4 regions of the Streptomyces sp. NPDC058812 genome follow, and region 2 is predicted to be linked to each of the others. Evidence: riboswitches for the same ligand, from Rfam matches in the RefSeq annotation. Region 2 holds a riboswitch; each other region holds the start of a gene.
What was found. Region 2 has a riboswitch for cyclic di-AMP ahead of ACFW48_RS10815 (transglycosylase SLT domain-containing protein). Riboswitches for the same ligand answer to the same signal wherever they lie in the genome.
Positions count from the first base shown of each region.

Region 1: linked by a shared signal. The riboswitch ahead of ACFW48_RS33255 (peptidoglycan DD-metalloendopeptidase family protein) and the one ahead of ACFW48_RS10815 (transglycosylase SLT domain-containing protein) in region 2 are both predicted to bind cyclic di-AMP.
Region 3: linked by a shared signal. The riboswitch ahead of ACFW48_RS07285 (transglycosylase family protein) and the one ahead of ACFW48_RS10815 (transglycosylase SLT domain-containing protein) in region 2 are both predicted to bind cyclic di-AMP.
Region 4: linked by a shared signal. The riboswitch ahead of ACFW48_RS31040 (M23 family metallopeptidase) and the one ahead of ACFW48_RS10815 (transglycosylase SLT domain-containing protein) in region 2 are both predicted to bind cyclic di-AMP.

Region 1 covers NZ_JBHYOB010000022.1:125,372-130,676, forward strand. Annotated here, with positions in the region: gene ACFW48_RS33235 (MBL fold metallo-hydrolase) at 1-486, opposite strand, end outside; gene ACFW48_RS33240 (carboxymuconolactone decarboxylase family protein) at 655-1,239, shown strand; gene ACFW48_RS33245 (TetR/AcrR family transcriptional regulator) at 1,299-1,919, shown strand; gene ACFW48_RS33250 (SGNH/GDSL hydrolase family protein) at 2,252-3,037, opposite strand; gene ACFW48_RS33255 (peptidoglycan DD-metalloendopeptidase family protein) at 3,242-4,213, opposite strand; cyclic di-AMP (ydaO/yuaA leader) riboswitch at 4,218-4,375, opposite strand; gene ACFW48_RS33260 (tyrosine-protein phosphatase) at 4,798-5,305, shown strand, end outside.
Region 2 covers NZ_JBHYOB010000004.1:270,617-275,921, reverse strand. Annotated here, with positions in the region: gene ACFW48_RS10830 (GNAT family N-acetyltransferase) at 1-1,036, opposite strand, end outside; gene ACFW48_RS10825 (hypothetical protein) at 1,172-1,378, opposite strand; gene ACFW48_RS10820 (HAD family hydrolase) at 1,377-2,186, shown strand; gene ACFW48_RS10815 (transglycosylase SLT domain-containing protein) at 2,245-2,745, opposite strand; cyclic di-AMP (ydaO/yuaA leader) riboswitch at 2,751-2,918, opposite strand; gene ACFW48_RS10810 (polyprenyl synthetase family protein) at 3,609-4,619, shown strand; gene ACFW48_RS10805 (outer membrane lipoprotein carrier protein LolA) at 4,854-5,305, shown strand, end outside.
Region 3 covers NZ_JBHYOB010000003.1:86,527-91,831, forward strand. Annotated here, with positions in the region: gene eno (phosphopyruvate hydratase) at 1-252, opposite strand, end outside; gene ACFW48_RS07285 (transglycosylase family protein) at 510-1,235, opposite strand; cyclic di-AMP (ydaO/yuaA leader) riboswitch at 1,239-1,405, opposite strand; gene ACFW48_RS07290 (transglycosylase family protein) at 1,587-2,603, opposite strand; gene ACFW48_RS07295 (cytochrome P450) at 2,747-4,054, opposite strand; gene ACFW48_RS07300 (nucleoside triphosphate pyrophosphohydrolase) at 4,134-5,129, opposite strand; gene ACFW48_RS07305 (SurA N-terminal domain-containing protein) at 5,206-5,305, opposite strand, start outside.
Region 4 covers NZ_JBHYOB010000019.1:143,624-148,928, forward strand. Annotated here, with positions in the region: gene ACFW48_RS31035 (PP2C family protein-serine/threonine phosphatase) at 1-898, shown strand, start outside; cyclic di-AMP (ydaO/yuaA leader) riboswitch at 1,153-1,310, shown strand; gene ACFW48_RS31040 (M23 family metallopeptidase) at 1,322-2,356, shown strand; gene ACFW48_RS31045 (aldo/keto reductase) at 2,513-3,457, shown strand; gene ACFW48_RS31050 (PrsW family intramembrane metalloprotease) at 3,519-4,901, opposite strand; gene trmB (tRNA (guanosine(46)-N7)-methyltransferase TrmB) at 4,912-5,305, opposite strand, start outside.

The DNA.
Region 1 (5,305 bases), on a different contig from region 2:
GTGGTCGTAGTGGTCGTGCGAGATCACGACGACGTCGACCGGGCCCAGGGCCGCCAGGGGCACCGGGACCGGATGCAGCCGCTGGGGACCGGCGAAGGGGAACGGGGAGCAGCGCTCGCCCCACACCGGGTCGAAGAGCACGCGCTGCCCGTCGATCTCGGCGAGCACGCTGGAGTGCCCCATCCAGGTCAGCCGCAGTCCGGTGGCGGGCGGCCGGGCGAGGTCGGCGAGCGTGGTGGCGTGCACCGGCACGGTACCCAGCGGCGCGCGACGGAGCCGGGCCTGCCGGTCGAAGTAGATCTTGGCGAATTCCGCGGCCGATCCGGAGGGCCGGGTCCGGGCCGTGCCTCCGGGGTTCTGGAAGACGCCGTCACGGAAGTGCGGCGATCTGCGGATACGTGCCATGCGCTCACCACTCGGGTCCGCGCCGAAGGCCGCGGGCCGCGGCACGCGGAGCGCCGAGTTCGGGGAACGGAAACCGGCCACGGTACCTCCAGGTGGAGTAGATCAGGCTCTCATTGTCGTCTCGTCCGACGTCACCTCGAACGCCCGATGTCACATCCGAGTTCCCCCCACCCGTCGTACCGGTGAGGGCGCCCGCGCCGAAGCGCCCGGGAACCAACGGCACGACCGACGGACAGGAAGGTGGCCCTCATGGCCCGCGTATCCCTCACCCCGCCCCGGACGCTCCTCCTCCGCGTCATGGAGTGGTACTCCCTGCGCACCTACGGCAAGGTCCTCGACCCCGGCAAGGCGCTTGCCCACAACCCGCGCGTGCTCTGGGGCGACCTGCGTTTCGAGCAGTCCGTGGCCAAGTGGAACAGGCTGGACTCCGACCTGAAGGCGCTCGCGGTGATGGCCTCGGCGGCCTCGATCGGCTGCTCCTGGTGCATGGACTTCGGGTACTGGGAGAACGCCGAGCGCGGCATGGACCGGCGCAAGCTCCACGACGTTCCGGTGTGGCGGGAGAGCGACGCCTACACGCCGCTGGAGCGGGACGTCATGGAGTACGCCGAGGCGGTGACGGCGACGCCGCCCACCGTCGGCGACGACCTCGCCGAGCGGCTGCGGGCCCGGCTGGGCGAGCCCGCCTTCGTGGAGCTGACGGCCATGGTCGCCGTCGAGAACCTGCGCTCCCGCATCAACGCGGCGCTCGACCTCACCAGCCAGGGTTTCAAGGACTCCTGCGACCTGCCCGGCACGGAGCGCACCGGCCCGGTCACCGCGACGACGGACTGAGCGACCGGGCCCGTAGCGGCCGTCGCCGCATGTCCGGGTGCGTGTATAGGGTGACGGGCGTGGTGAGAGTCCGGTTGGGTGTCGCGGAGCGGCGCGAGGAGTTGCTGCGCGCGGCGATCGAGCAGATATCCGCGCGGGGTGTGGCGGCGTTGCGGATCGCCGACGTGGCCGCCGCGCTGGGTGTCAGCAACGCGCTGGTGCTCTACCACTTCTCCACCAAGGAGAAGCTCGTCGCCGCGGCGTTCACGTACGCCGCCGAGGACGATCTCTCCCGTCTGCGCAAGCTGCTCGGCCGCCGTACGTCGGCATTGCGCCGGCTGCGGGCGGCCGTGCGCTGGTACGCCCCGACCGGGCAGGCCAAGGGCTGGCGGCTGTGGATCGAGGGCTGGGCGGTGGCGTTGCGCGAGCCCGCGCTGCGGGAGGTCACGCGGGAACTGGACCGTCAGTGGAAGGCGGCGATCGCCGAGGTCATCGCCGAGGGCGTGGCCGCCGGGGAGTTCACGTGCCCGGAGCCCGACGGCGCGGCGCTGCGTCTGACCGCCCTGCTCGACGGGCTGGCCGTGCAGCTGACGTCCTACCCGGGTGCGGTGTCCCAGGCCCGGGCCCAGGAGTGGACGGACGAGGCCCTGGCTCGCGAACTCGGCCTGGAACGCGAGGCGTTGACGACACCACGCCGTTAGCCGCGGCCTCGCGCGGACCGGCGGCACCTCGCCGCGGACGGACACCCCCGCCCCGGCGTCCACAGCGGGACGGGCCGACCCCTCGGCCACCGTTCCGCCGACGACCGGGCTCGCCCCGCCCCGCGTCCACAGCACGACCGGCCGACCCCTCGAACACCGTTCCACCGACGACCGGGCCCGCCCACCCGGCCCACGTCCGCCCGCGCGAACCGACGAAGCGGCGAAGCGGCGAAGCGGCGAAGCGGCCCCGCGATCGTCCGCCGCAAACCGCACCCCGCACGCCCGCACCCCGCACGCCCGCACCCCGCACGCCCGCACCCCGTACGCCGCCGTCAGGCCACCGCCGCGATCCGCACCTTGATGTCGTCCGGCGACAGCGCCCCCTTGGCGATCACGTGGTCGCCCGACGACTCGCCTCGCAGCCGGCGTCCGATCCACGGCACCAGGTACTCGCGCGCCCACTGCACGTCGTCGCGCCTGACGTGCAGGGTGCCGCGGGGCGGCAGCGGCGGCCAGGGCTGGTCCGGGTCGGCAGGGACACGCAGGCCGAGGGCCTGGCCCGCCCGCAGCGCCACGCGTGTGTGGCCCTCCGGCGACAGGTGCAGCCGGTCGGCGTCCCATGCCCTGCGGTCCTGGACGCTCCGGAGCGACCACAGGTCGAGCACGGGGCAGCCGTAGCGGTCGGCGACGGCACGGACGTGCCCGTTGTAGGTCGCGATCTTGCCGCGCAGATGCTTGAGGACGGGCACCCCACGGGTGTCGAAGCCGGTCGTCACCAGGACGGTGCCGGCCGCCGCGGTCAGCGCGGCCACGGCGCGCTCGAACCGCTCGGCCACCTCGTCCGGGTCGGTGCCGGGGCGGATGATGTCGTTGCCGCCCGCCGCGAACGAGACCAGGTCCGGCGCGAGTTCGACGACCCGCGGGACCTGCTCCGCCACGATCTGGTCGAGCAGCCTGCCGCGCACGGCGAGGTTCGTGTACCTGAAGTCGCCCTCGGGGCGCCGGTCCGCGAGCAGTACGGCCAACCGGTCCGCCCAGCCGACGAACGCCCCGTCGGGGCCTGGGTCACCGACGCCCTCGGTGAAGCTGTCCCCCACCGCCACGTACGACCCGATCACTTCTCTGCTGTCACTCTTCGAATCGTCTGCCACATCGGCCCATGATTCACCTTGGAATGTGACCTACGCGACCGTAGGAAAGGGTTGACGGGCGGTGAGAAAGACCACGCCTAAAGTGTTCGTCAATTCCGGAATACGCCGAAGGCCGGACCCGGGGATCGGGGTCCGGCCTTCGGTGGCGCGGAGGCTGCGCCCAAGCCGTCGTCAGAGAGAGACGCCGTGCGAGCGCAGGTACGCGATCGGGTCCACGTCCGAGCCGTAGTCCGGCGTGGTGCGGATCTCGAAGTGCAGGTGCGGACCGGTCACGTTGCCGGTGGCACCCGAGAGGCCGACCTGCTGACCCGCCGTCACGGACTGCCCGGCGGAGACGGAGAGCGAGGACAGGTGGGCGTACTGGGCGTAGTGGCCGTCGGCGAGCTGGATGACGACCTGGTTGCCGTACGCGCCGCCCCAGCCGGCGGAGACGACGGTGCCCGCGCCGACGGCCTTGAGCGAGGTGCCGGTCGGGACGACGAAGTCCGTGCCGGTGTGGTAGCCGCTGGACCACATGCTGCCGGTCTGGTGGTACGGGGTGCCGACGGCGCCGCCGGGCACGGGCGAGGTGAAGCCGCTGGTGGTGCCGGCGGACTGGGCGCTCGCGTTCGAGGAGTCGGAGGAGTCCGAGGACGAGGTCTTCGCGGCGTCCGACGGCTTCTCGGCCGACTCGGACTTCTCGGAGGACGACTTCTTCGGCGCGGCGGGCTTCTCGGCCGGCTTCTCCGACTCGGCGGAGGAGGAGGGGGCCGACGACTTCGCGGCCTGCTCGCCGACCGAGAGCTTCAGGCCGGGGTGGATCAGCGACGGGTCCGAGCCGACGGCGTCGCGGTTGTCCGAGTACAGCTTCTTCCAGCCGCCGTCGACGTCCTGCTCGTCGGCGATCTTCGAGAGGTAGTCACCGCTCTTGACGGTGTACGTCCGCGAGTCCGCGTTCTTCTCGGTGCCGCTGCCGGCGGCCTTCTTCGCCGTCGTCGGTATGGACTGCACGGCCTGCTCGGAAACGGACTGCGCGGGAGCGGCGTGGGCGCCGGCGGCACCCAGCAGCGGGAGCGCGAGCGCGGCGCCACCGGTTCCGGCGACGGCGATGGTGCGGGTCAGGCGCATGGCCCTGGTACGGCGGTGCTTACCCTTCGCGGGCATGGTGAATTCCTCTCCGGCGCCTACGAGGTGAGCTGTCGGGTGCGAGCTGGAGATGCCCGGCCGCGCCGAGACGCGGCTTTACCCCAAGCCGTTCCGGGAACCGGAACAGGCAGTTGTACCTGTGGGTCCCCCGCTCCTGCCGTGTACGGGTGGTGGATGAGTGCGGGCTCCGGTCGGCGGCAGGATTAGGCGTCCGTCCGGATCGGTGGTGAACGTAAGGGACCAAGACGCGCGGGGACAAGCGAGGGGTTCCATTGACAGGTGTTCCGATTGATCCTTTACGGGAACACCGGTCACCCTCCGTCGATTCGCGCAGTGCCCTTTCGCGTAAACAGCCTTGAAAACCGGCCGAATTACGTGAACATGACGAGCAACGCACGGTCACGGATATGACGCTGCTCACGCGCCGCCTCTCCAGCCCCTTTCATTCCGGCGCTAGTTGGAAGGAAGGCAACAATTCGGACAGACGGTCCAGATGTGGCGCAGTCGGGCGGCTGCGCAGCCGACGCCCCCGGACCGTGCCGTATCTTCGAGTGGTGCCCGTCGGCGAGCAGCGCCGGCGGGGCGGAGTGGGAGGAGTCCCCGTGACGCAGCAGGTCCCGTCGACCGAACCCGAGCTGGCCGGTGTGCGTAACTTCCGTGACGTGGGCGGGCTGCCGACCGTGGACGGGCGGCGGGTGCGACAAGGGGTGCTGTTCCGCAGCGGCCACCTGGCGCACGCCACCGGGGAGGACGCCGCGTTCCTGGCCTCGCTGGGCCTGCACACCATCTTCGACTTCCGCAACGCGGCCGACCAGAAGCTCGAGGGCCCGGACGTCGAGCTGCCCGGCGTGCGCAATGTGAACCTGCCGCTGAGCGATCCGGCCGACGGTGCCGAGTTCTGGAAGATGGTCCGCGACGGCGACCTCGACCAGCTGCGCGAGATCCTGGCGGACGGCAAGGCCGCCAACCGGATGATCGACTCCTACCGCATGATCATCAAGGAGCGCACGGCGGAGCACTCCCGGGTGCTGCACGCGCTCGCCGAGGACAGCGTCCCCGCCCTGATGCACTGCGCGGCCGGCAAGGACCGCGCGGGCCTGTCGATCGCGA
Region 2 (5,305 bases):
TCAACGTCCGTACCGCCAGCGACGCCAGCCGGGGCCGGTCGCGCACGAAGCCGTGCGCGCGGCGGGCCGGCTCGCGGCCGAGCCAGTGCAGCGCGGCGCCCGCCCCCACTCGCGTCGCCGCTCCCTCGTACACGGGCAGGTCACCGGTCTTCAGCGAGTCCTTGTACTCCGCCGGACCGCGACCCATGTCGAGCATGCCGATGCCCTCGGCGGCGGCGGCCTCGGCCATCCGCAGATGCAGTACAAGACCCGGCGAGTACTTGGCGAAGTCCGGGTCGTACGCCGGGAACCAGCACGCCAGGACCGTCGCCGAGCGCAGTCCGAAGTGGGCGGCGACCGGCCGGCCGTCGGCGTAGAGCGCGGACAGCGTGCCGGTGCACTCCGGTGCCCGGGTCCTGGCGAGCCGCCCCACGAGCCGGGTGATCCACTCCTGCGCGAACCGGTCCCGGCGTCCCGTCCTGCGGTACTGCGCCGACTTCCACGCCATGAGCGTGCGCAGCGCGGCCGGGTCCCGCTCGTCGAACACGAAGCGCACGTCCCCGACCTGACGGCCGAGCCTGCGTTCCTTGGCGAGGGTGGTCTTGAGGAACTTCGGCGACCGGTCGCGCAGCACGCTCTCGTACGCCTCGTACCCCTTCTCCACGTCGATGACGTAGGTGGTGTGCTCCTCTGCGGCGTGCGGCACGAACAGCCCCTGCTCCGCCTCCAGGTTGTCGAAGGCGAAGCTCGACAGGGAGCAGGCCCGCAGCAGTTCGCGGGTGTCCGGGGTGAGGCCGGGGCGCAGCACCGCGCCCTGGCAGTCCGACACCCCGAGTCCGATCGCCCGCCCCTGCCCCAGCGGTCCGCGCTCGTGCGGCAGGAATCCAGCCGCCTCACCGCCGTCGTACACCACCGCGACCCGTGCCCGCGGCCGCACCCGGCCCACGACATCGGTGAATTCCGGTTCCATGAACGGATTGCGTGGTGCCGCCGACTTGGCGCGCAGCTCGCGCCAGTGCTCCCGTTCCCCCTCGCCCAGTTCCTCCGGCCTGAGCACGCGCACACGTCCGCTGTTCAACCCGACCCCCCGATCAAGTCCCCCTGGACAAAAGGAAGGTACCCCCGGGGGCCGTCCGGCCGGTAGGTAGCGGACCATGTTGTTGCCAATCGGTGCACAGGCCGTTAACCGGCTTTAGCCGATGAAGCCGATGAAGCCGATGAAGCCGATGAAGCCGATGAAGCCGATGAAGCCGATGATGTGCCAGGTTTCGGACACGAACGTGCGTCCTCGTGCGCACTCGTGCCGTACTCGTGCGGACTCGTGCCGACCTCGCGCCTCCTCGTTCGGAAGCGATCGCGGGTGAGGCGGACAGGTGCGGTGTCCGTATTCTCTGATCATGGACCGCACCGCGTATTCACTCGTCGCCACCGACCTCGACGGCACGCTGCTCCGCGGCGACGACACCGTGTCCGACCGGTCACTGGCCGCGCTGGCGCGGGTGGCCCGGGCCGGTGCGCGGCATCTGGTGGTGACGGGGCGGCCGGCGCCCCGGGTGCGGCCCCTGCTCGACCGCCTCGGCTGCACGGGGCTCGCGGTGTGCGGTCAGGGCGCCCAGGTGTACGACGCGGGCGCGCACCGGATGCTGTGGTCGGTCACCCTGGACCGGGAGCTGGCCGAGACCGCGCTCGGCAAGATCGAGGCCGAGGTGGGGCAGGTGCACGCAGCGGTCGACCAGGACGGTGTCGACGGCCTGACGCTCATCGAGCCGGGATACCTGATGCCTCACCCGACGCTGCCCGCGGTGCGGGTCGAGCGGCGCGACGAGCTGTGGAGCGCGCCGATCAGCAAGGTGCTGCTGCGCCATCCCGAGCTGTCCGACGACGAGTTGGCGGCGACGGCGCGCGCGGTGGTCGGTTCCCTCGCCACGGTCACGATGTCGGGGCCGGGGACGGTGGAGCTCCAGCCGTGCGGCATCACCAAGGCCACCGGCCTGGCGCTGGCCGCCGAGCGCCTGGGCCTGAGCCGGCGGCGGACGATCGCCTTCGGGGACATGCCCAACGACATCCCCATGTTCGACTGGGCGGCCCACGGTGTCGCCATGGCGGGCGCCCACCCCGAACTCAAGGCGGTGGCCGACGAGGTCACCCTGACGAACGAGGACGACGGCGTGGCCGTCGTCCTCGAACGGATCTTCAGAGCCTCGTAGTACGGCGCAGAGCCCCGTGCTACGGCGCAGAGCCCCGTGCTACGGCTCAGAGTGCGACTCAGTACGCGCCGAAGACGTTGTCCATCGAGCCGTACCGGTCGGCCGCGTAGTTGCAGGCGGCGGTGATGTTGGCGACCGGGTCGTACGGGTCCCAGGAGGTGCCGGGCACGTGGTACGCCTGGAAGGTCGGGTCGATCACCTGGAGCAGGCCCTTGGACGGGGTGCCGTTGATGGCGTTGATGTCCCAGTTGTTGATGGCGAGCGGGTTGCCGGACGACTCCCGCATGATGTTGCGGTGGATGCCCTCGTACGACCCGGGGATGCCGTGCTGGGCCATGACGTCGAGCGACTCCCGGATCCAGCCGTCGAGGTTGTCCGGGTACGTCGTCGCCGCGGTGGAGGCGGTCGCGGCGGCCGTGGTGGCGGCCGGGGTGGCCGCGGAGGCGCTGGTGGCCCCGATGAGCGGCAGGGCGAGCACGGCGGCGCCGGTGCCGGCCACGGCGAGCTTCCGGGCGAGGCGGGCGGTGCGGGCGTGACGGTTCTGACCGTTGGCAGACATGCTTGAGTCCCTCTCCTTACGCCTGCGAGGTGAGCTGTCGGGTTCGGGCGGGGAGGTGCCCGGCCGGGCCCTGACGGGCACGGCTTCACCCCGAGCCGCTCCGGTGGTGACCGGTGCGGCGACTTACCTGGGTCCCCCGCTCCTGCCTGCGAGTTTGTTGGCGGATGACTGTGCGTCCGGGCGGTGGCAGGATTCGGCGTCCGCCCGACAGGCCGGGAACGTATGCGAGAGCACATGTCCGAAACAAGTGCAGGAATCACCCAACGCGCCTGTTGACCTTGGTCTGAGGTGTTTGAGGCGCTTGATCCTTTGCGGCTGCCAAGGCTCAACTGGCTTGCGGGGCAAAGGGAGGGCACAGTCGGCGGCAGGGTTGCCTACAGGTGGGGTGAAGTGAGCCAACTCACTGGCCTCAACAAGGATGGCAAATCGGGCATTAGGGCCAACTTGGAGTCAATCGGCCGCAGGTGTGGAGGGCTTCGGGTCTCGACCGGTGGCCGGGTGGGCCCGCCGCCGCGCGTGTGCTCGTCTCCGGCCCCGTCCTGGCCGGTGTTTCCGCGCGTCGTGCGGGCATCCGTTCGGGACGGGATCGGGTGACCCGAGCGGGTGACGTATTCGGAGTGCGGGCCGTTGGGAGGGGTGATGTGATCTTCGGTGGCGGGATCCGGCCCCTGGTGATGGCGATCAATATCTGCTCATATCACCTGATCAAAAACATACCGTGCATGATCCGATACCGACCGGCCTGTAACGGTGGGCGCTAGCGGTGATCGAAAGGTGACCGGATACGCTGACTTGAGTGGTGGCAGCGACCTATCGACAAACCAGGTAATCGCCAGTAGACACCAGCAGACAGGAGACCCCTCGTGACCGTCGTCGGGCCGTTCGGGCTGAGCGTGCGGGACCAGGCTCTGGAAGCCGATGTCCAGGCCGGATTGGTCGCGGTCGAGGAAGGGTTGCTTGAGGCAACCAAAAGCGAGGTTCCGTTCATCACGGAGGCCGCCCAGCATCTGGTGCGGGCCGGCGGTAAGCGTTTCCGGCCACTGCTGGTGATGCTCTCCGCTCAGTTCGGCGACCGCTACGCCCCCGGGATCGTGCCCTCGGCCGTCGTCGTGGAGCTGACCCACCTCGCCACCCTGTACCACGACGACGTGATGGACGAGGCCGCCGTACGGCGCGGCGTGCCCAGCGCCAACACCCGCTGGGACAACTCGGTCGCGGTCCTCACCGGCGACTTCCTGTTCGCCCGCGCCTCGCAGATCCTCGCCGACCTCGGTCCCGAGGCGGTCCGCGTGCAGGCCCTGGCGTTCGAGCGGCTCGTCACCGGCCAGATCCTGGAGACGGCGGGCCCGCAGGACGGCCGGGACCCGGTCGACCACTACCTGGACGTGCTGGGCGGCAAGACGGGCTCGCTGGTGGCGGTCTCCTGTCGGTTCGGCGCGATGATGTCCGGCGCCGACGAGACGGTCGTGGACGTGCTCACCCAGTACGGCGAGCGACTCGGCGTCGCCTTCCAGCTCGCGGACGACGTCCTGGACATCGCCTCCGACTCCCACGAGTCGGGGAAGACGCCCGGGACCGACCTGCGTGAGGGCATCCCCACCCTCCCGGTGCTGCGGCTGCGCGAGCGGGCGGCCCGGCTGGGGCTCGCCGAGGACATCGCCCTGTGCGAGCTGCTGGACTCCGACCTGAGCGACGACGCGCGGCACGCGGAGGCGCTGCGGCTGCTGCGCGCCCACCCCGCGCTGGAGCAGGCGCGGCGGGACACCGTGCGGTACGCCAAGGACGCCCGGGCGGCGCTGGCCCCGCTCAAGGAGTGCGAGGCGAAGTCCGCGCTGGTGGAACTGTGCGACGCCGTGGTGCACCGGGCCGGCTGAGCGCCCGGCCGCGTACCCGCCCCCTACGGGCCGGGGGAGTCGCGACCCCTCCGTGTCATCCCGCAGGAGTAGGCGGAGTTGAGCCCGCGGTCTGACGATTCCGCTTGGCCGATTTGGTCAGATGGACACCACGGAAACACCAATCCTCACCGATTCGGGTGAGAATGGCGGCTCACGGGTGAACGAGCGCGAGGTCGTGAGACAGCCGCCGCCGACGACGGAGGTAGGGCACACATGGCACCGATCGATTCCGACGACAACACGACCGCCGGGGAGGACGAGGGGCTGCGCGCCGGACGGCGCAGGGCCGCGCGGTACGTCGTCCCGGTCGCGGTGATGGGAGTGGCGGCCGCGACGATCGGGCTCGTCCCCGCGCTCGCCGACTCCGGGGACCCCGACCTTCCGAAGGTCACGGCGGAGCAGCTCATAGAGAAGATCGCCAAGTCGGACGTCGAGCAGTTGTCCGGCACGGTCAAGATCAGCACCGATCTGGGTCTGCCGGACCTCGGCGGCCTGGAGAGCGGCCTGATGTCCGGTATGTCCGGCGGCCCGGGTTCGGGCGGGGACGAGGACGGCTCCGCCGCCGACCCGTCGGCCAAGCTCACCGAGCTGGTGTCCGGTACCCACACGCTGCGGGTCGCCGCCGACGGCCCCGACCGGCAGAAGCTGTCGCTGCTGGAGAACGC
Region 3 (5,305 bases), on a different contig from region 2:
GGCGTCGTAGCCGACCAGCTCCGGGCCGATCTGCTCGATGACGGCGAGGACGGCCTTCTCGACACCCTTGCCCAGGTAACGGCCCGCATCGCCGTCACGGAGTTCGATGGCCTCGAAGGCACCGGTGGAGGCGCCGGACGGGACGGCGGCACGACCCGTGCTGCCGTCGTCGAGGCCGACCTCGACCTCGACCGTGGGGTTGCCTCGGGAGTCCAGGATTTCCCGGGCTACGACGACGTCGATGGACGGCACGAGCATCTCCTTCTTCAATGTGACGCTTCGGTGTGACGCGCGGGTCCGAGGACCGCGGCGGCTCTGCGGGTCCGAGCCTAACCGGCTCCGGGCGATCGGCCAGCCGATCGCCCACCCGGTGGACAGAACCGAGAGTAAAATGTTTCCGAACGGAACAAAGACGTTTCCGAAAACCCGTTCGGAACGGGGCGTGAAAAAACCCGCCCCGGTGCGTACGGGGGAACACGCACCGGGACGGGAGCAGGGAGGGCCGCTGCCTACTTCAGGTGCAGCTGCTGGCCCGGGTAGATCAGGTCGGCGTCGTCGACGATGTCGTCGTTCAGCTTGAACACCTTCGCCCAGCCGCCCTTGACGTCGTGCTCCTCGGCGATCGAGCTGAGGGTGTCGCCCTTGACGACCTTGTACTCGCCGTCACCCTTCTCGACCTTCTTGCCGGTCGGGGTGGTGACGGTCTTCTTCTCGGCCGGCTTCTCGGCCTTCGGCTCGGCGGCCGGGCGCTCGTCGGAGCGGGAGGCCTTCTGCTCGGTGGAGCGGTCGGCGGTGGAGCCGCTGCTCTCGCTCTGCGAGGAGCCGCTGTCCTGGCTCTCGCCGGAGCCGCCACCGGTGTACGCGGCGCTCGACAGGCCGGTGCCGCAGACCGGCCAGGCACCCTTGCCCTGACCCGCGAGCACCTTCTCGGCGATCTCGATCTGCTGCGCCTTGCTGGCCTGGTCGGCGGTGGCGGCGTACTGCGTGCCCCCGTAGCCGGCCCAGGTGGAGGCGGAGAACTGCAGACCGCCGTAGTAACCGTTGCCGGTGTTGATGGACCAGTTGCCGCCGGACTCGCACTGGGCGACGGCGTCCCACTCGGACGCGGTGGCGGCGGAGGCGTTGCCGGCCGCCATCAGCGGGGCGGCGACGGCGGCACCGGTGACGCCGGCGACGGCGATGACACGGGTGGCCTTGGACGGGCGGCGGTGCTTGCCCTTGCCGGAAAACAGCATGGTTGATCCCCTCACCGACGCCTGCGAGGTGAGCTGTCGGGTTCGGGCCGGTTGAGTTGCCCGGCCGGGTTCCTCACGGAACTCGGCTCCACCCCTAGCCGCTCCGGCTCAACTGCCCGGTGCGGCACTTACCTTGGGTCCCCCGCTCCTGCCTTCGGCGCTTGCGCGACGACTGTTCCCGGACGGCCGCTGGCAGGATTCGGCGTTGCGGCAGCCGGGGCCCGCGATGGCGAGCGGTCATGACCGTAGACCCGCGCTCCGCGGATTTTCAAAGACGATCACGGCTTCTGAGACCTATCTCTCACGTGATCCAAAACGGACATACAGTCTCGAACCGTGAGCGAACTGGCCCTACTTTTCGCCCGATTCGCCCGTGACCGTGAGCGTCTGACCGGGCAGGATGTGGTCCGGGTCGGTGCCGACGACCCCCTTGTTGCCGACGTAGAGCGAGCGCCACCCGCCGTCGAGGTCAAGGGAGTCGGCGATGCCCCAGAGACTGTCGCCGGACCGGACGGTGTACGAGCCGTCCGCGACCCCTCGCGACTCACCCTCACCGCGCGAGGCGTGCCGCCCCGACGACTCCGCCGCGCGGCCGTTCGCCGCGCCTTCGTCGGCACTGTCGCCGCGATGTTTGCCCGCGCCGGAGTCCCCGGTGTCGGTGAGCGCCGAATCCCCGCCACTCTGACCCGCCTTGTCCGTTTCGCCGGTCTCCGGAGGGGCCGTGGGCGAAGCGTCGGCACCCTGGGAGCCGGCGCTCTCCGTGGGCTCGGATTCAGGGGACGTGTCGGACTTGGTCGAATCGTCCCCGCCGCCCGACGTGGCGTCAGGGGTGGGGGGCGAAGACGACGAAGGGGACGAAGAGGGCGTGTCGGAGGTGGGTTCCGGCGACTCGGTCGTGCCGGACGCGTCGGGGGCGTCCGACACCTCCGGGGCTTCCGGCTCCTCCGACGTACCGTCACCCGACGAACCGGTTCCGCTGTCCGTGGACGCCGGGCCGTTGCCCATGCCGGCGAGCAGGGCACAGGTCGGCCAGGCGGCGATGCCCTGGTCCGCGTGCATCTTCTCGGCGACTCTTATCTGCTGGGAGCGACTGGCCTGGTCGGCGCTCGGCGCGTACTCCAGGCCGCCGTACTGCTCCCAGGCGTCCTGGGAGAGCTGCAGGCCGCCGTAGTAGCCGTTGCCGCTGTTCTGGCTCCAGGCGCCGCCGGTCTCGCACTCGGCGACACGGTCCCAGTTCGCCCCGTCGGCCGCGTGGGCGCCGGTGGCGCCGAGGAGCGGGATCGCGATGGCGGAGCCGGTCACTCCGGCTGCGACGACCAGGGCGGGAGCCTGGCGGGGGCGGCGGTGACGACCGTTCCCGGAGAGCATGCGACGACCTTTCACGAGACAGCGGGGACCGCGCGGCGGATGATGCTCGGCGCCACGCTGATTCGTGAACGTATAGGCAGATGATCGCTTGTCACAAGTTCATGCCGCGCAGATCACGTGAAGATCACAGAGTTGAGCGCGTGTCACTTTTGCGTCGACGACGAACCGTTGCCCGCCGTTGACGGGACGGGTGTGAACGACACGGGCAAGGTGCGCAGACCGCGCATGATGAGCCCGCCACGCCAGCGAAGGTCGGCCGGGTCCGCGTCGAGGCGCAGGTCCGGGAGGCGGGTGAGCAGCGTGGCGAGGGCGGTCTGTCCCTCCAGCCGGGCGAGCGGGGCGCCGAGGCAGTAGTGGATGCCATGGCCGTACCCGAGGTGCTGGCTGTCCCGGCGGGCGAGGTCGAGGGTGTCCGGGTCCGTGAACCGCTCCGGGTCCCGGTCCGCGGCGGCGAGTACGACGAGGACGGGGTCGCCGGCCGCGATGTCCTGCCCGCCGATGGTGAGCGGCCGGGTGGCGAAGCGCCAGGTGGCCATTTCCACCGGGCCGTCGTAGCGCAGGAGCTCCTCGACGCCGGTCTCCAGCAGGGCGTGTTCACCGGCGGCGAGGGACGTCTGCAGCCGGGTCCGCTGCTCGGGGTGGGTGAGCAGGGCGTACGTGCCGTTGCCGATCAAGTTGACCGTGGTCTCGAAGCCCGCGAACAACAGGATGAAGGCCATCGCCGCCACCTCGTTCTCGGTGAGGTGCTCGCCGTGGTCGGAGGCGCGGATGAGCCCGGAGACGAGATCCTCGCCGGGGCCGGGCTCGGGCGGCAGTGCCGCGCGCTTGCGGTGGATGAGGTCGGCGAGATAGCCCCGCATCTTCTTCACCGACCGCGCGACCCCGCCCCGTGGCCCGCCGCCGTGACGGATCATCATGCCCGCCCAGTCCCGGAAGTCGTCCTGGTCCTCCCGGGGTACGCCGAGCAGGTCGCAGATGGCGTAGATGGGCAGCGGGAACGCGAACTCGTGGATCAGGTCGGCGCTGCCGGTGCCGGCGAAGCGGCCGATGAGGTCGTCGGTGAGCTGCTGCACCCGGGGCGCGAACTCGGCGACCCGGCGGGGGGTGAACGCCTTGCTGACCAGCCGCCGCAGCCTCGTGTGGTCCGGCGGGTCGATGTTCAGCAGATGGGTCATCAGCTCGGCCTTCCGCTCCCCCGGAATGCCGGTCTTGCCCTTGGCGTGCGCGGGCTCGTCGTGGTGCGCCGGGTTCTTGGACAGCCGCGGGTCGGCGAGGGCCTGCTTGGCGTCGGCGTACCGGGTGACCAGCCAGGCCTCCACACCGCTGGGCAACCGCGTGCGGTGCACCGGCGCGTGCTCGCGCAGCCAGGCGTAGGCGGGGTAAGGGTCGCTCGCGAACTCCCAGGTGAAGAGCTCGGGGGCGGGACGGTCGGGCGTGGAGTGGTCGGTCACCCCTTGACCGTATCCGGGGAGCCGGCGGTGACCGGGGCGGTGGTGGCCCTCCCCCCGTCGGCGCCGGACGGCACCGGTCTCAGCCCCCGGCGCCCTCCGTCTGCCTGATCGCGTCCCGGTACGCCCGCGCCGCCGCTCTCAGTGCCGCCTCCGGGTCCGTGCCCTCGGCCTCGGCGCGGGCCGCCAGGGCCAGCAGTTCGTAGCCGACGCCCTCGCCGGCGGGCAGCGGGACCGGGAGGCCCGCCGTGCGGACGCGGGAGGCGAGCTTGGCGGCGAGGGCGAGACCGGGCTGGCCGAGGGGGACGCCTTCGGTGACCGAGGTGCGCTGCTTCTCGGCCGCCTTGGTGCGCAGCCAGTGCTCCCTGACCTCTTCGGGGGTGGACGCGGTCTCGTCGCCGAAGACGTGCGGGTGGCGGTGGATCAGCTTGGCGACGATGGTGCCGGCCACGTCGTCGACGGAGAACGGCGCGTCGGGGTCCTCCTCCGCGATGCGGGCGTGGAAGACGACCTGGAGGAGTACGTCGCCCAGTTCCTCGCGGAGTTCGTCGCGGTCGCCGTCCTCGATCGCCTCGACGAGTTCGTACGCCTCCTCGATGGCGTACTTGGCCAGGTCCTTGTGGGTGCGCTGGGAGGACCAGGGGCACTCGGCGCGGATGCGGTCCATGACCTGGACGAGGTCGAGCAGGCGGGCGCCCGGCAGGTCGTAGGAGGCGGGGAGCAGCTCCAGGTCCGGCATCGGGACGCGGCCGGACCCGGCGAGGCGGGCCAGTCCGTCGGTGAGGGCGGGGTCGCCCTCGCCGGTCGCCACGACCACCACCGTGCGGCCGCCGGCGCAGGCGGCGATCAGTTCCTCGGCGGTCGGGGCCGCCTCGTCGACCCGTATGCCCGCCTCGCGCAGATACGGCAGCTGCGGGTGGGCGCCGTCGGCGCACAGCACGCGGTCGGCGGTGCGCAGGGTCTGCCAGGCGGGCCAGGACAGCAGGCCGGGGGCGACGCGGTGGCTGGTGGTGAGCAGGACGACGCGGCCGGGGTCGGGGGCGGTGCCGGGGGCGGTGTCGGCGGTGGTTGCGTTCACGATCAGAACGTAACGCACGCGGCCGACAGCCCCGTGAGTTGTCCACAGGGGGCGGCGGAGCGCCCCCGCGGGACCGTTACGCCGTCTGTTGCGTCTGCGCCGCGGTGATCTCCCGCACCCACGGCACCTTGGTGTCGACGCGGCTGCTCTTCTGTACGTCCCAGGCGCCGTAGCGC
Region 4 (5,305 bases), on a different contig from region 2:
TCTCGCCGTGGTCGCCGCCGTCATCGGGCTGCAGCTGAGCAAGGACGTCATCCACTACGTCGACTCCCTCACCGAGCTGATCACCATCGCGACGGTCGCCGTGCTCGCCGTCCTCGTGAACGGCTTCGTCCGCCGCACGGGCGAGCGCCTCGTCTCCGTCCGCGAGATCGCCGAGGCCGCCCAGCGCGCCGTGCTGCCCGAGCCCGCCGAGCGGATCGGCGGTTTCGAGATCGCCGCCTGCTACGAGGCCGCGCAGGCCGACGCCTTCATCGGCGGCGATCTGTACGCGGTGCAGGACAGTGCGCGCGGCATCCGGCTCATCGTCGGGGACGTGCGCGGCAAGGGCATGGGCGCGGTGGCCGCCGTCGCCGTCGTGATCGGCGCCTTCCGGGAGGCCGCCGAGCAGGAGGCGACGCTGGAGGCGGTGGCGCAGCGGCTGGAGCGGGCGCTGGCGCGCGAGGGCACCCGGCGCGACGGACTGGACGCCTTCGAAGGGTTCACCACCGCCGTACTCGCCGAACTCCCGCACGGCGACGGGATCGTCCGCATCGTCAACCGCGGCCATCCGCCGCCCCTGCTGCTGTACGCCGACGGCACCCTGCGCCCGCTGCCCGCCCGGGAGTCGGCGCTGCCGCTCGGCATGGGCGAGCTGGGTGTGTGGCCCGACCGCGCGGAGGAGGCCGACTTCCCCGGTGGGGCCACGCTGCTGCTGTACACCGACGGACTGTCGGAAGCGCGGGACGGGCGGGGCGAGTTCTACGAACCGCACGTGCGGCTGGCCGGCCGCGTGTTCCGGCATCCGACGGAGCTGCTCGACACCCTCGCCGAGGACGTACGCCGGCACTCCGGGGGCGGCATGGCCGACGACATGGCGCTGCTCGCCGTACGACGACCCTGATCGACCCTTGATCAACATCACCGGACGTGACGGACCGACCGCCCTGCGCATAACAACTGATACACCATCAGAAATTCGTGGTGGAGCAGGGAATACTGAAGGGCGGTCAACTCGCCCGGTTTTTGCCGTTCGTGAGGCGTACGTCCGGGCCGGATCCGTTAATGATCAAGAGGAACGGCTTGGAATCCGAGCCCCGCGTCTATTAACGTTCGATAACGCAGCGCGGTCGTCCCAGCCGTCACAGAAGGCGGCTCCGTGCGCACGCGCCGAATCCCGCAAGGGAACCGGGGAACCACCACATTGGGGTGAATCGGGCGTATGACGCCGTGCCAGACACGGCGGGTATACGCGCGTAGGAGACCTTCCTGCTCCGAACCCGTCAGCTAACCCGGTAGGCGAAAGGAAGGAAAGGAGTACGCCCACGTGGCGTCCAACCGGCCTGCCCCCGAGGCCCCGTTCGTGCCCAGCGGGCACGACACCGACACCTTCGGATACGACGGCTACCGCACCGAAGAGGGCCCCTGGGAGGAGTGGAATCCCACCGCGGACTCCATCCGCCCCGTACGCGGCCGGCACCGCGTCGCCAAGCAGCGCGGCGGACTCGCCCGCAGCTCCACCGTCCTCGGCGTCGGTGTCATAGCCGCGGTCGGCGCGGGCGGCATGGCCAGCGCGCAGACCGGCAAGCCGCCGGTGTCGATCTCCATGCCGGACCTGCCGAACGTCGGCTCGCTGATCTCCGACGAGGAGAAGCCGCAGCCGGAGGGTTCCGCCACCCCGCTCAGCGGCATCGGCACGGTCGCCGCCGAGACCTCTTCGGAGAGCGACCCCGACGCCGGTGAGACGCTGCGGGCCCGGATCATGGCGCAGGCCGAGCAGCAGCAGGCCCAGGTCGAGACCAAGGCCGCCGCCGAAGCCGCGGCCGCCGCCGAGAAGAAGGCCGCGGAAGCTGCCGCCAAGGCGGAGAAGGAGGCCGAGGCCAAGGCCGCCGCCGCCAAGAAGAAGGCGGAGGAGGAGGCCGCGAAGAAGGCCGAGGCCGAGCGGCTCGCGAAGCTGGCCAAGCAGTACACGCTGCCGACCTCCTCGTACACCATCTCCTCCAGCTTCGGCCAGGCCGGCGCCTACTGGTCCTCCGGCTACCACACCGGCCTCGACTTCGCCGCCCCCACGGGCACGCTGCTCAAGGCGGTGCACAGCGGCACGATCACGTCGGCCGGCTGGGACGGGTCGTACGGCTACAAGACCGTGCTCACCCTCGATGACGGCACCGAGATCTGGTACGCCCACCAGTCCTCCATCAGCGTCAGCGTCGGCCAGGAGGTCACCACCGGTGACGTCATCGGCCGCGTCGGCGCCACCGGCAACGTCACCGGCGCCCACCTCCACATGGAGGTCCACACCAGCGGAGGCGGCGGTATCGACCCGATGGCGTGGCTGCAGAGCAAGGGTCTGACTCCCTGAGCGGTCTGACCCCCTGAGCCATGCCGTTCCCGGCCCTCACCGCCTCTGGTCCCCGGCGGTCCTGATGGCGACCCCCCGACGTCAGGGCTGCCGGTTTGCGGGATTTTTGCCCCGCTTCCGGAATCGCCGGGTCCTGTGCGTTCGTTGACGCAGGACATGACTTCTCTGCGCAAGCTCGGCTCCTCCGACCTGGAGGTCTTCCCCCTCGCCCTCGGCGGCAACGTCTTCGGCTGGACCGCCGACCAGGACACCTCCTTCGCCGTCCTCGACGCCTACACGGCGGCCGGCGGCAACTTCCTCGACACCGCCGACTCCTACTCCGCCTGGGTCGACGGCAACAGCGGCGGCGAGTCCGAGACCGTCATCGGCAAGTGGCTCGCCTCCCGCGGCAACCGCGGTGACGTCGTCCTCGCCACCAAGGTCAGCCAGCACCCCGAGTACCCGGGACTGTCCGCCGCGAACATCAAGTCGGCGGCCGACGCCTCGCTGCGCCGCCTGGGCACCGACCACATCGACCTCTACTACACCCACTTCGACAAGCCCGAGGTGCCGGTGGAGGAGATCATCGGCGCGCTCGACGAGCTGGTGAAGGCGGGCAAGGTCCGGCACATCGCCGCCTCCAACATCTCCGCCGAGCGGCTCGCGGAGTCCCTGGCCTTCTCCGACCGTGAGGGCCTCGCCCGGTACGTGGCCCTCCAGCCCCACTACAACCTGGTCTCCCGCGACACGTACGAGGGCGAGCCGCGCGACCTCGCCGAGCGGGCCGGCCTGGCCGCCGTGCCGTACTACTCCCTGGCATCCGGCTTCCTCACCGGCAAGTACCGGCCCGGTGCGGCCGTCGACAGTCCGCGGGCGGGCGGGGCGGCGAAGCACCTGGAGACCGAGCGCGGCCGGCGGGTCCTCGCGGCCCTGGACGATATCGCCGAGGCCCACGACGCTCCCGTCGCCACGGTCGCCCTCGCCTGGCTGGCCGCGCAGCCGACGGTGGCCGCGCCGATCGCGTCCGCCCGCACGGTGGAGCAGCTGCCGGCGCTGCTGGGGGTGGCGGAGCTGAGCCTGACGGAGGGCGAGGTCGGCAGGCTGACGGAGGCGTCGGCCTGAGCCTCTCGGGCGGTCGGGGCGACCCTTAATGCCCTTACCGCCCTTACCGCCCTTACCGCGGTTACGGCCGGTAATGGCTGGGCGGGGAGTCGGCGGAGTACGGGGTGTGCGGGGTGTACGGGGCGTATGGGCTGTACGCGGCCGGTGCGGCGTACGGCGTCGGGGCCGTCGCCGGGTGGCCGGGCCCGTACGCCCCGTACGGATGCGCCCAGGGCCGCACCGCCACCGGCGCGGGCGGAGCCGTGGCCCGGGCCGCGTAGTCCAGTGCCGGACGCGCCACGTCGCGTCGCTGCCACAGGGCGTCCAGCAGTTCCCGCTCCTGTACGGCGAAGTCGGCGCCCGCCCTGCCCAGGCGCCCGCGCCGGCGCAGGAACGCCAGGGAGGTCGCGTACGCCTCGTACCGCGCCACCGCCCGCGCCGCCTCCTTCCCGGCGTGCCGGAGGGCGTGCCGACGGGCGATGCGGCGGGCCCGCATCGAGCCGAGCGCGTACGGCTCCGTCGGTGTCAGCCACCCGGCCATGACGTACACGGGGAGTTCGGCGCGTACGGCGCCCAGTTCGCGCTGCCGGGTCCAGATCACCAGCCAGGTCAGCAGGCCGAAGGACGGCACCATGAACGCCCCGTACACGGCGAGGAAGCCGTACTCGCCGAACGCCGCCGAGCCGTTCCACAGCGCGTGCACGCCCATCGCCAGCAGCAGGCCGGCCAGGGGGAGCAGGGCACGGCGCAGGCGGTGGCGGCCCGCGGAGAGCGCGGCGATACCGAAACCGATGCCGGTGAGCACGGTGAAGAGCGGGTGGGCGAACGGTGACATCACGATGCGGACGAAGAAGGTCGCCGCGGTGACGGAGGCGATGCCGCTGTCGCCGGTGAGCTGGTCGGTGCCGAAGGCGTTGCCCAGGTAGAGGATGTTCTCGGTGAAGGCGAAGCCGGTGGCGGTGACGCCCGCTATGACGACGCCGTCGACGATGCCGGTGAAGTGCCTCCTGCGGAAGAGGAAGACCAGGAGGACGGCGGCGGCCTTGGCGGACTCCTCGACCACCGGGGCTATGACCGTGGCGCCCAGGGTGTCCGCGCCGGCCGGGTCGGCGGTGGCCGTCGCTATCCATCTCGTCGCGAAACTGTTGGCGACGATCGCTATCAGCGCTGCCGCGCAGGCTCCCCAGGCGAAGCAGAACAGCAGGTTCCGCCAGGGTCCGGGCTCCACCCGGTCCAGCCAGCGGAACGCGGCTATGAGCAACGGCACGGGCAGGACCGCGAGGCCGAGCCCCACCAGGAACCCCCGCGTGCCGGTCTGTTCGCGCACCAGGGCCAGGATCACCAGGCCGGAGAGCGCGAGCAGGGTGATCAGCGCGCCGTAACGCACCCAGGCGCGCTGCCACCAGTGCGGATGCGTACGCGCGTGCGTGTGCGGACGCGTCGGATACGGGGGACAGGTGGCCACGGCAAGGACCCTAACCGGTGGGGGGCTGCTCCTTGTGCTGATCGCGGTGCGATACGGCGTGCGATACGGGGTGCTGTACGCGGCGGAAGAGCAAGTCGTTCACCACATGACCCTTGTCCAGTCCCTGGCCCTCGAAACGGGTCTGTGGCCGGTGGGCGGGACGCGGCGCGAAACCGCCGCCCCGCACGGTGTTCTCGAAGTCGGGGTGCGCGGTGAGGACGTCGAGCATCTGCTCGGCGTACGGCTCCCAGTCCGTGGCGCAGTGCACGACGGCTCCCGGCGCGAGGCGGGCCGCGGCCAGGGCCAGGAACTCCGGCTGGATCAGGCGGCGCTTGTGGTGCCGCTTCTTGGGCCAGGGGTCGGGGAAGTAGACGCGCAGTCCGGCGAGGGAGTCGGGGGCGAGC